3 regions of the Virgibacillus salidurans genome follow, and region 2 is predicted to be linked to each of the others. Evidence: riboswitches for the same ligand, from Rfam matches in the RefSeq annotation. Region 2 holds a riboswitch; each other region holds the start of a gene.
The links. A riboswitch is a leader RNA that binds a small molecule or an ion and turns the genes downstream of it on or off. The one in region 2 is predicted to bind cobalamin.

Region 1 (3,284 bases), 610 kb from region 2:
TGTATAATAATCGCACACAACCTGTCCTACTGCTTTTGCAGCAACCAGGAGTGCGTCTTCGTCAATATCAAATTTGGGATGGTGATTAAAGTACGGATCTTCTACCCCTTTTGGTTTACAGCCAATAAAGAAGAACGTGCTTGGAATCTTATCTGCATAGTATGCGAAGTCCTCTGAACCTGAGAATTTTGGATATTCTTTAACTTCCTTAATGTCAGGGTCGTCCATAATTTCCAAACTAGATTTGACAACTTCTGTAGCTTCAGGATCATTATATAAGACTGGATAATCGTCTTTGTATGTGAGCTCGCACTCCACACCAAATTCTTCTTCAATTCCAGCAACAATACGGTGAAGCTCTTTATCAATCCGTTCTTGTGTTTCACTATTCATATATCGGATGTCCCCCTCAAGCTCAATACGATCTTTGATTACGTTGAAGCTTCCTTTTCCGTCAAATGAACCAATCGTAACAACGCCCATTTCAAAAGGATTTAAGCGACGGCTAATGATCGTTTGAGCTGCCGTAACAAAATGGGATCCCGCGACAATCGCATCGTTTGCCATATGCGGGGAAGACCCATGTCCGCCCTTCCCTTGAATCGCCAGTTTAAAATAAGATCTCCCGGCCATTGTATACCCGCTTCTGTATCCGACTGTTCCAGCAGGATCTGTTGGAAATAAATGAACGCCAAAAACATTATCCACATCATCAAGTGCCCCTGAATTCACAATACTTTTTGCTCCGCCTGGTGGCGTTTCCTCTGCGTGTTGATGTATAATTTTAATTGTACCTGAAAGCGAGGATTTCAGTTGAATAAGACAGTCAGCGAGAATCAGTAAGTAAGCTGTATGACCATCGTGGCCGCACGCATGCATAACCCCTTCATTTTTTGATTTAAAAGGAACGACCGCCTCTTCAACGATCGGCAGTGCGTCAAAATCTGCTCTTAGACCAATCGTTTTCCCCGGTTTATCTCCTTTGATTGTGACAATAATACCATAACCATTTCCCACATTTGTTTGAATTTCCACATCTTTATTTTTATAAAAATCAACAATATACTGGGCTGTTTTCTCTTCTTCAAAAGAAAGCTCCGGATTCTCATGCAAATAACGGCGAATGTCGATCATCTCATCTTTTCGATCTTCCAGCATTTTCATTAACTGATCTTTCATGTTTATTGCTCCTTTCGTTATCATTCCCTACATATTAATTATACACCTTCTATCATTTATCTAATAGCAGCCCGCCTTTTTCGGTTTTCTTTTCTTGAAGGCGCGGTTCTATGTAACTGTTTTTCCTCCTCGCTTTCAGGATATACGTTTGGTACTGGAACGGGACTGCCTTGTTCGTTTACAGCAACCATTGTCAGAAAAGATTCTGTTGTTAATCTTTCCTCATTTTTTATTAAATCATGTGCGGTGACTTTTACAAACACTTCCATAGAACTTGTCCCTGTATATGTCACATATGCTTCTAACCTCAGGGAATCTCCTACTTTCGCTGCTGAAAGAAAGTCAACAGAATCAATGGACGCTGTCACTACAGCGCTTTTTGCATGCTTCATTGCTGTTAATGCTGCAATTTCATCGATATAAGCAAGCACTTTACCGCCAAATATTGTATCCAAGTGGTTCGTATCCGGTGGAAGTACTAATCGAGTCTGAACGGTTTTCGATTCTTGAATTGCTATTTTTTCCATAATCTTGCCTCCCGAGAAATTAAAAAACATCCTCTATCTTAGAAGATGTTAAAATGCGAACAAAAAAGCTTCATTTACATGAAATTAATTCTCGCAACACCTTCCTATCTCCCGTAGGATTTAAATGTTCTTCCTTATGGCAGGTCTCCTGGCTAAGAATCATCAAACCCTTCTCCCTTCCCATTTCATTACAGAAACAGTGGACACAAAAAGAGTTCTCCTCATCACAGTGGCGGGACCGCGTTGGAATCGAACCAACTTCCCTTTTCAACTTTTTAATCAAAGTCACCATAAGGCAAAATATTTAGTTATATCTAGTATACCACTATTTATTGTATTGTTCTGTGGTTTTTTCGGAGGTAGTGTTACTTTTGAAGGTTTCAAACTTTAAATTACTTTCCCACTCCAAGTGTCTGTTTAGCCATCTCCCTATATTCCTCCAAACCAGATATCATCGCAAATTCAGCAATGGCAACAGGATTTGCAGCCTGAAGCTCAACAATGTGATCGAACATCGATGACCATACATAACCACCAGCATTTTCATATGCTTGAATTAATTTTTTTAAAGCCTCTTCCCCAAAAACTGCTAAATGTGCTACAAAATCATTTGAAGGATCATCAACACGTGTTTCTGTCCAGTCAATGAAACCAGTAACTCGAGCATTTTTATTAATTAAAATATGTCCAGCATGTAAATCCCCGTGAATGAGTGCTGTCTGTTTTGGCCAAAGCGAATCATTAGCAAGCCATGTTTGCCAGCGATCCCATAGCTCTTCATCCACACCAAATGCAGTTTTTACCTCTTTCATTCTTTCTTTCATAGATATTCTTATTTCCTCAGGGGTTTGCACAGATAATCCCGCTTGTTTTGCGTCTTCATGACTAACTTGATGCAATGCCGCCATTGAACTTCCAAGCGTTTCATGAAATAGCTCAGGAACATTCTTCTCATCGATTTCCCATACGTATGCTTTTGCTTCCGGATCAATTGTGCCGGCCGGTATACCATCTAATAGCCTATATGCAATAAGTTCTTCTGAAAAAACAACCCAGTTTGGTGTCTGCATAGGTATTCGAGGCTCCACGAAATCCAGTATTTCTTTTTCCTTATTAGCTTTAGCAATTACATCTTTGCGTCTTGGAAAACGGAGAACCCAGTGTTCTCCTTCAATATTTATTGCAAACACCACTTGGAAATCAAGCCCAGATTCATTATATTTTAGTGAATCCTGCCTTAATTTCAATCCATGTTTCTTCGCTTTTTCTATAACTTCTTCCTCTGATAGCGTCATGAGTTACACTTCCTTTTTAGCTTCCTTTTAAGGAAATACTATCACATATATTGGTTTATTAAAGGATTTTTTATTAAAACTCCCTCTCATATTTAACCGAATTCTTAAGGTTTTCTTAATGATACCGTTAAGTATTTCTTATGTTTTCGCTTATATAGTAGTAGTATGATGTTATTTTTAGGAGAGATTTTGATGAATGAGCAAAAGGTGTATATACTATTGACAGATACAGGAACATTATTCACAAAAATGATAAAACTATATACAAGGAAACTGTATAATC
Region 2 (3,284 bases):
CGTGTAGCCTTTTTGCTTAAAGTAAGTTCCATCACTCCACTTGCTGCCTTCAAACGCAGGATAACTTCCTTTTTCCTTACTTAATTCCATGCTGTTTTTTATCGTCAAATAAGCAATTTTTTCATACAATTCATCGGCAAATGTGACCGATTCCTCTGTTTCCCATTTTATATCCTTCAGGGCTAACAAGTGATGCCAACCAAAGGTTCCAAGCCCGATTGCACGGTATTTATGATTGGTTAACTGCGTTTGTTTTATCGGCAATGTGTTAATGTCAATCACATTATCCAGCATGCGTACCTGAATTTTAATCAACCGTTCCAGTACATCATCCGGTACAGCTTTTCCGAGGTTAATGGAGCTCAAGTTACAAACAACATAGTCACCTGTCTTGTATTTTTTAACAATCGTATCTTCATTTTCAATAAATTCTTCGACAAACTCACTTGGTGACTGGTTTTGTGTGATTTCCGTACATAAATTAGAACAATAAATCATGCCATTATGCGGATTGCTGTTCTGCCGGTTCACCTCATCACGGTAAAACATGAATGGTGTGCCTGATTCGAGCTGTGACTTCATAATCCGTTTCATGATATCAATTGCGGAGACGCTTCTTTTCGAAAGCAGCTCGGACTGAACACATTCCTCGTATTTCCTGCGCCACACCCCGTCTCCTCTTTCCTCATCATAAAAGTCTTCCAGCGAATAGCCCATCACTTGTCTCACTTCATGTGGATCAAATAAATACCAATCCTCGCGATTCTCCACTTTTTCCATAAAGTAGTCCGGCAGCGTAACCCCTGTAAAAATATCATGGGCGCGCATTCGATCGTCCCCGTTATTTAATTTTAAATCAAGAAAGGGTTCGATATCCTTATGCCACACATCCAAATAAATTGCGATCGCACCTTTTCTCGTCCCAAGCTGATCCACACTCACTGCTGTATTATTCAGCTGTTTAATCCATGGAACAACGCCGCTGGACATCCCTTGAAATCCTTTGATCGCACTGCCGCGGCTGCGAATTTTACCCATGTAAACGCCAATGCCGCCGCCGTTTTTCGATAGTTTGGCAATATCGGTATTACTGTCATAGATCGATTGCAGGCTGTCGTCGACGGTATCTATGAAGCAGCTGGAGAGTTGGCCATGCGTTTTTCCAGCATTTGTTAATGTGGGTGTTGCGACTGTCATGTATAGGTTGCTGAGTGCCCAATATGCTTCGGTAACAAGACCGGTCCGCTCAGACTTAGGTTCATCCTGCATGAGATACATCGCAATAATCATCCAGCGCTCCTGTGGCAGTTCATATGTATTTTTCCCGTGATCGGTTGCGAGATATCTTGTTGCGATGGAATATAAACCTAAATAATTGAAAAGCAGATCACGATCCGATTCAATATATTCGGCGAGGCGATCGATTTCCTCTTTTGTATATTTGTCCAGTATGGCCTCCGAATAGATCCCTTTGTGCGTAAGTGTGTGGATAAGTGTATAAAAATTTCCATACCGAATCGCGGGATCATACTGCCGGTTCTCTCCTGCTTGGCGGTAGAGTTCCTGCAAATAAATCCGGCTTGCGAGATAGGTCCACTCGGTACTTACCTCGTCGATGTTTTCGAGTGCATTTTTGATTAGAACTTCCGCCATTTTTTCCGGCGCAGCATTCGACTGAATTGCTCGTAGTGATTTTTCTTTGTATTTTTCTGTGTTGATAGATAAATTTTCCGCCGCGCGGTCGATCTTTTGAATGATATGCTCCTGATTTGCTGTTGCTACTGTGATCATGAATAAATTCCCCTTTGTTATAAATTAAAAAACCGCTCACCTCATGGGATGAACGGTAAATAACAACACAAATAATGCCGCTTCACCTTTCCCTCACCCCGGAGAAATGATACTGTCAAGCTATGGCAGGTCTCCTGACTTGTGCTTCTACCTCCTAGAGTCCTTCCCGTATGTTAAAATACAGTGGTTATCCCTCATCGTCCACACGTACAGTTGCGGGGGCAGTTCCAGCTTTGAACTGGATTCCCTTTTCAGACAGCAATTACTATCACCGTAGCTCAAAATACTATATATGGTTATACTTAACTAATTTATTCTCTATATGTTGTATCCAACTCTAGCATACAGTCTAATAGAATGCAATGATTTTTTACCTGTTTTTTCCCCGGATTAACTCTGAAACTGCTCAAGACGCACGAAGAATTCTTTTAAAAATTGATAGAATAATTTTTCTGTTGGAAGTAATTGACGATCTGACGGCACGATAACTCCTACCGTTCTGGTGACATTTGGTGTAGTAATCGGCATCTTCACCGTTGCACGGGGCAAATTATCAACGAGTGTTATCTCCGGTATGAGAGATACTCCGAGCCCTGCAGAGACCAATCCTTTTATGGCATCAATATCCTTGCCCTCAAAGGAAACGTTCGGTTCAAATCCAAGTTGCCTGCATGCATCAATCGTAATATTGCGCAGGACAAAGTTTTCCGGAAACAATACAAAGGAGTCATCTCTTAATTCATTCAAATGCAGGGAATCGGATCCTGCAAGCGGGTGACTTGCCGGCAATAATGCTGCCATATTTTCCGAAAAAAGGATTGTACCCTCTAATTTCTTTTCCTTTACCGGGACAGGTCCCAGTAATGCCATATTGATTTCACCCTTGATGACGGCCTGTTTTAGTTCATAATAGGATTCTTGATTTAATTTAAACTTCACATTCGGGTAGCGCTCCCGAAATGCAGAAATCGCTGTTGGCAGAATATAACTCGCTACACTGCTGGGAAACCCAATATGGATCGTCCCCATCTCCGGATCTGTGTACTCTTCAATAATTTGAGAAACATCGTCAATAACATGAATGGCATTTTCCATCCGGTCTAAGAATACCTTTCCGATCGAAGTTAAACGGACGTTCCTCCCCTCACGTATAAATAAATCAACACCAAGTTCTGCCTCCAGGTTAAAAATTTGCCGGCTAACCGCAGATTGTGCTACATGCAGGGTATCAGCCGCCCTTGTCACATGTTCTTGCTTTGCAACCTCAATGAAATATTTAATCTGTTTCAGTTCCATAACACTCACCTCTTTGTCCATTATCGCATATTGGCATTGATTTCATCTATAATTGATATTGCTTCGATGAATTATTTTTTGTAAACTAGAATAGTATTAGCTAATTTTCCAACAAAAATTTTCACTTAATTATACCAACAAAAAGCAAGGAGGAATAGAATGATAAACGCCGTTAGCGAAAAAAAGAGTACAGACAA
Region 3 (3,284 bases), 440 kb from region 2:
AAAGCGGTAGTCGATATCTTCGGGCCGTCTGATCTATTCACATTCGTTAATTCCGTCCCGCCTCATTGGAAGCCAATTATGGAGCGCTGGGTAGGTGATCCAGAACGTGATAAAGAGCGTTTTATTAGGGATTCACCCGTAACTTACCTGGACGGTATGACAAAACCAATGCTCGTTATTCAAGGGGCAAAAGATCCACGTGTCGTCAAAGAGGAGTCCGACCAAATCGTCGCTAAACTTGAAGAAAAAGGCCGCGATGTGGAATATCTCGTGCTGGAAGACGAGGGGCATGGCTTTTCGAAAAGAGAAAATGAGATTAAGGTGTACAGTTTGATGCTGGACTTTTTGGAGAAGCATCAGGGATAGGATAGATATTGAGAAAGGAAATCTGAAAATGAATGTTAGAAAAATGAGTTTACTAGCCTTATTTATAAGTCTATCTGCAGTAGGCGCGGCTATTAAGGTACCTGCAGTGATTGGAAGTGTAGCATTGGATGTTTTCCCGGCTTTATTAGCAGCGGCTTTCTTTGGGGCGGGAGCCGGAGCTATGGTCGGGGCTTTCGGCCATTTGCTTTCAGCGCTTATTGGGGGAATGCCACTCGGAATCCTACACTTAATTATTGCGATAGAAATGGCTTTGCTTGTTTCACTGTTTGCTATACTTTTTCAAAAAGAACAAAAGGTTTTAGCTGGAGTGTTATTCTTGTTCGGTAATGCCTTGATCGCCCCATTACCATTTATATTCTTATTTGATATTGCATTTTATATTGCAATGCTACCTTCGTTATTCATAGGCTCTCTATTAAATATAACTATAGCTTATATAGCTATTCCGCGTTTGTTTGGATTTCAGAGATATTATTATAAGGGAGAAGTGAGGGGATGAGATACTTTAGTGAAAAAGAAAAAACAACTATTAGTAAGGAAGTAGAAATAAACCCCGAAATTAAAAAGATGATACAAGAAATTAGAGAAGAATATAGGCAGGGATTTGGCATGCCAACTTCAGATCTTCTTGAATCATTTTCTTCTAAGGACTTTGAATTTTAACCAGTTTAGCGATAATAAATGACTATTCTAGTCGCTGAATTTGGCACGTTTATGGTCAAAGCCCTGCTGTATTATAAACGGGTGAAGAGAGGTGTAGAGTATAGTTAATATTTGGGCTGAGGAGAGTAGTTGAGGATCCTCTCTCCCATCAGAACCCGTGCTTCCTTGAACTAAAAGTAATGACAAATCCTGTAGAACTATGTATACTTAAGTTGTGAAAAAATTAATAGTTTAAGGCTTCAGGTGATTTCGACTTCAGAAATTATAATAGGGAAGTTGGTGAAAATCCAACGCGGTCCCGCCACTGTATATGTGAGCTAGCTGTAATGACCACTGTGCATTCGATGTATGGGAAGGACAGTAAGCGATGATCATAAGCCAGGAGACCTGCCTGTAACCGGACGCGCACCAAACCTACGAGGAATAGGAGGGTGTAATGGGACAGGTTTATTTTATTTGTTGGCTGCCCTTTTACATATCCATCTTCATTTCTCGTGAAGATGTTTTTTTAGTTTATACAAATACTATAAGGGGGTACGAACGTGAAAAAGATTTTATCATTTTTATTTGTATTAATACTTACATTTGGTCTTTTAATCGGCTGTGGCTCTGAATCCGAAGATGATTCGCAAATTTCAGATGACAGTGCCGAACAAACAGAACAAACGGAAGAATCAGAGGGCACAGAGGAATCAGAAGAAGGAGCATTTCCGTTAACGATCACAGATGCGCTTGATAATGAAGTGACCATAGATGAAAAACCGGAGCGTATTGTTTCGGTGATTCCAAGCAATACAGAAATCGCATTTGCGCTTGGGCTGGAGGATGAAATCGTTGGTGTCTCAGACCATGATAATTATCCGGAAGAAGTGCAGGAAAAAGAAAGAATAGGTGGTTTAGAAATGAACATCGAAGTAATCCTTAGTTTGGATCCAGACCTCGTTCTTGCTCATGGATCCAGTGCGGAATCCTCTCAGGAAGGACTGCAACAGATTCGTGCTTCCGGCATCAATGTATTTGTTGTAAATGATGCACAGGATATTGAAGGAACCTATGAAGCCATTGACCAAATCGGACAAGTTACAGGAACGCAGGAAGAAGCAGATGAAATCGTCGACAATATGGAAGAAGGATTTGCAAACTTAAGTGAAACGGCAGAGGAAATTCCTGAAGAGGAACGCAAATCGGTCTTTTTTGAAGTATCACCGGCACCGGATATTTTTACTGCAGGACAAAACACATTTTTCGATTCACTCCTAGAGGTTGTTGATGCAGATAATGCTGCTGAAGAACTGGATGGCTGGGTGCCAATCGATCCGGAGTCCATTGTAGGGCTGGATCCTGATGTTATTATAACGACATACGGGCATTATTCGGATAATCCGGTAGAACAAGTAGTAAGTCGTGACGGTTGGGGCTCCGTGACTGCTGTTGAAAATGAAGATGTTTATGACATACATTCTGACATTGTAAGTCGTCCGGGCCCACGCTTAGTTGAGGGTGCAGAGGAGATTGCTGAAGTTGTTTATCCGGAATATTTTGAAGCGGAGTAAATATGTAGTTGCCTATATAATGGCACTCGTATTTTTAATCATTTCCATGCTGACCGCTATATCGGTTGGTAGTGTGTCCGTTCCTGTTTCAGAAATTATCACAATTCTCGGTGCACAGATTTTTCACTTACCGATAGCTGAACAGGTCGATGAGACATATAGAAATATTGTTTTTCAAATTCGCCTGCCCAGAGTGATTTTGGCAGGGTTAGTTGGAGCCTCTCTTGCCATTGCAGGAGCGGCCTTTCAAGGCTTACTGCGAAACCCACTGGCGGATCCATATATCTTGGGAGTTTCTTCAGGTGCTTCTGTTGGGGCAGTTGCGACATTGTTTTTTAATATTTCTATTCCATTCCTTGGACTTTATACGCTGCCGGTTTTAAGTATTACGACAGCCTTATTGACTATTTTATCTGTGTTATTTTTCGCTAGAAGAGTGGACCGGACGATGCGGGTGGAGACGATTATTTTAACGGGGATTATTTTTAGTTCTTTTTTAGGTGCATTTATCTCCCTTATCATTGCTTTTACAGGTGACCAACTGCAGCAAATCATGGGCTGGCTGCTTGGTAGTGTGTCGATGCGGGGATGGAGCTATGTTGGTATTATTATTCCATTCTTCATTATTGGAGCCCTTTTGCTGCTTATCAACACAAGAGAGTTAAATGCGATGTCATTTGG

Region 1: another riboswitch for cobalamin. It lies ahead of KFZ58_RS02145 (acyl-CoA thioesterase); the one in region 2 lies ahead of KFZ58_RS17955 (ribonucleoside-diphosphate reductase subunit alpha).
Region 3: another riboswitch for cobalamin. It lies ahead of KFZ58_RS01260 (ABC transporter substrate-binding protein); the one in region 2 lies ahead of KFZ58_RS17955 (ribonucleoside-diphosphate reductase subunit alpha).

Annotation. Positions count from the first base shown of each region.
Region 1 covers NZ_CP074373.1:389,421-392,704, reverse strand. Annotated here, with positions in the region: gene KFZ58_RS02150 (M20 family metallopeptidase) at 1-1,179, opposite strand, end outside; gene KFZ58_RS02145 (acyl-CoA thioesterase) at 1,236-1,706, opposite strand; cobalamin riboswitch at 1,828-2,014, opposite strand; gene KFZ58_RS02140 (macrolide 2'-phosphotransferase) at 2,099-3,001, opposite strand; gene KFZ58_RS02135 (hypothetical protein) at 3,194-3,284, shown strand, end outside.
Region 2 covers NZ_CP074373.1:3,604,785-3,608,068, forward strand. Annotated here, with positions in the region: gene KFZ58_RS17955 (ribonucleoside-diphosphate reductase subunit alpha) at 1-1,791, opposite strand, end outside; cobalamin riboswitch at 1,899-2,082, opposite strand; gene gltC (glutamate biosynthesis transcriptional regulator GltC) at 2,182-3,087, opposite strand; gene gdhA (NADP-specific glutamate dehydrogenase) at 3,247-3,284, shown strand, end outside.
Region 3 covers NZ_CP074373.1:219,763-223,046, forward strand. Annotated here, with positions in the region: gene KFZ58_RS01245 (S9 family peptidase) at 1-366, shown strand, start outside; gene KFZ58_RS01250 (ECF transporter S component) at 395-886, shown strand; gene KFZ58_RS01255 (hypothetical protein) at 883-1,050, shown strand; cobalamin riboswitch at 1,275-1,459, shown strand; gene KFZ58_RS01260 (ABC transporter substrate-binding protein) at 1,593-2,603, shown strand; gene KFZ58_RS01265 (FecCD family ABC transporter permease) at 2,563-3,284, shown strand, end outside.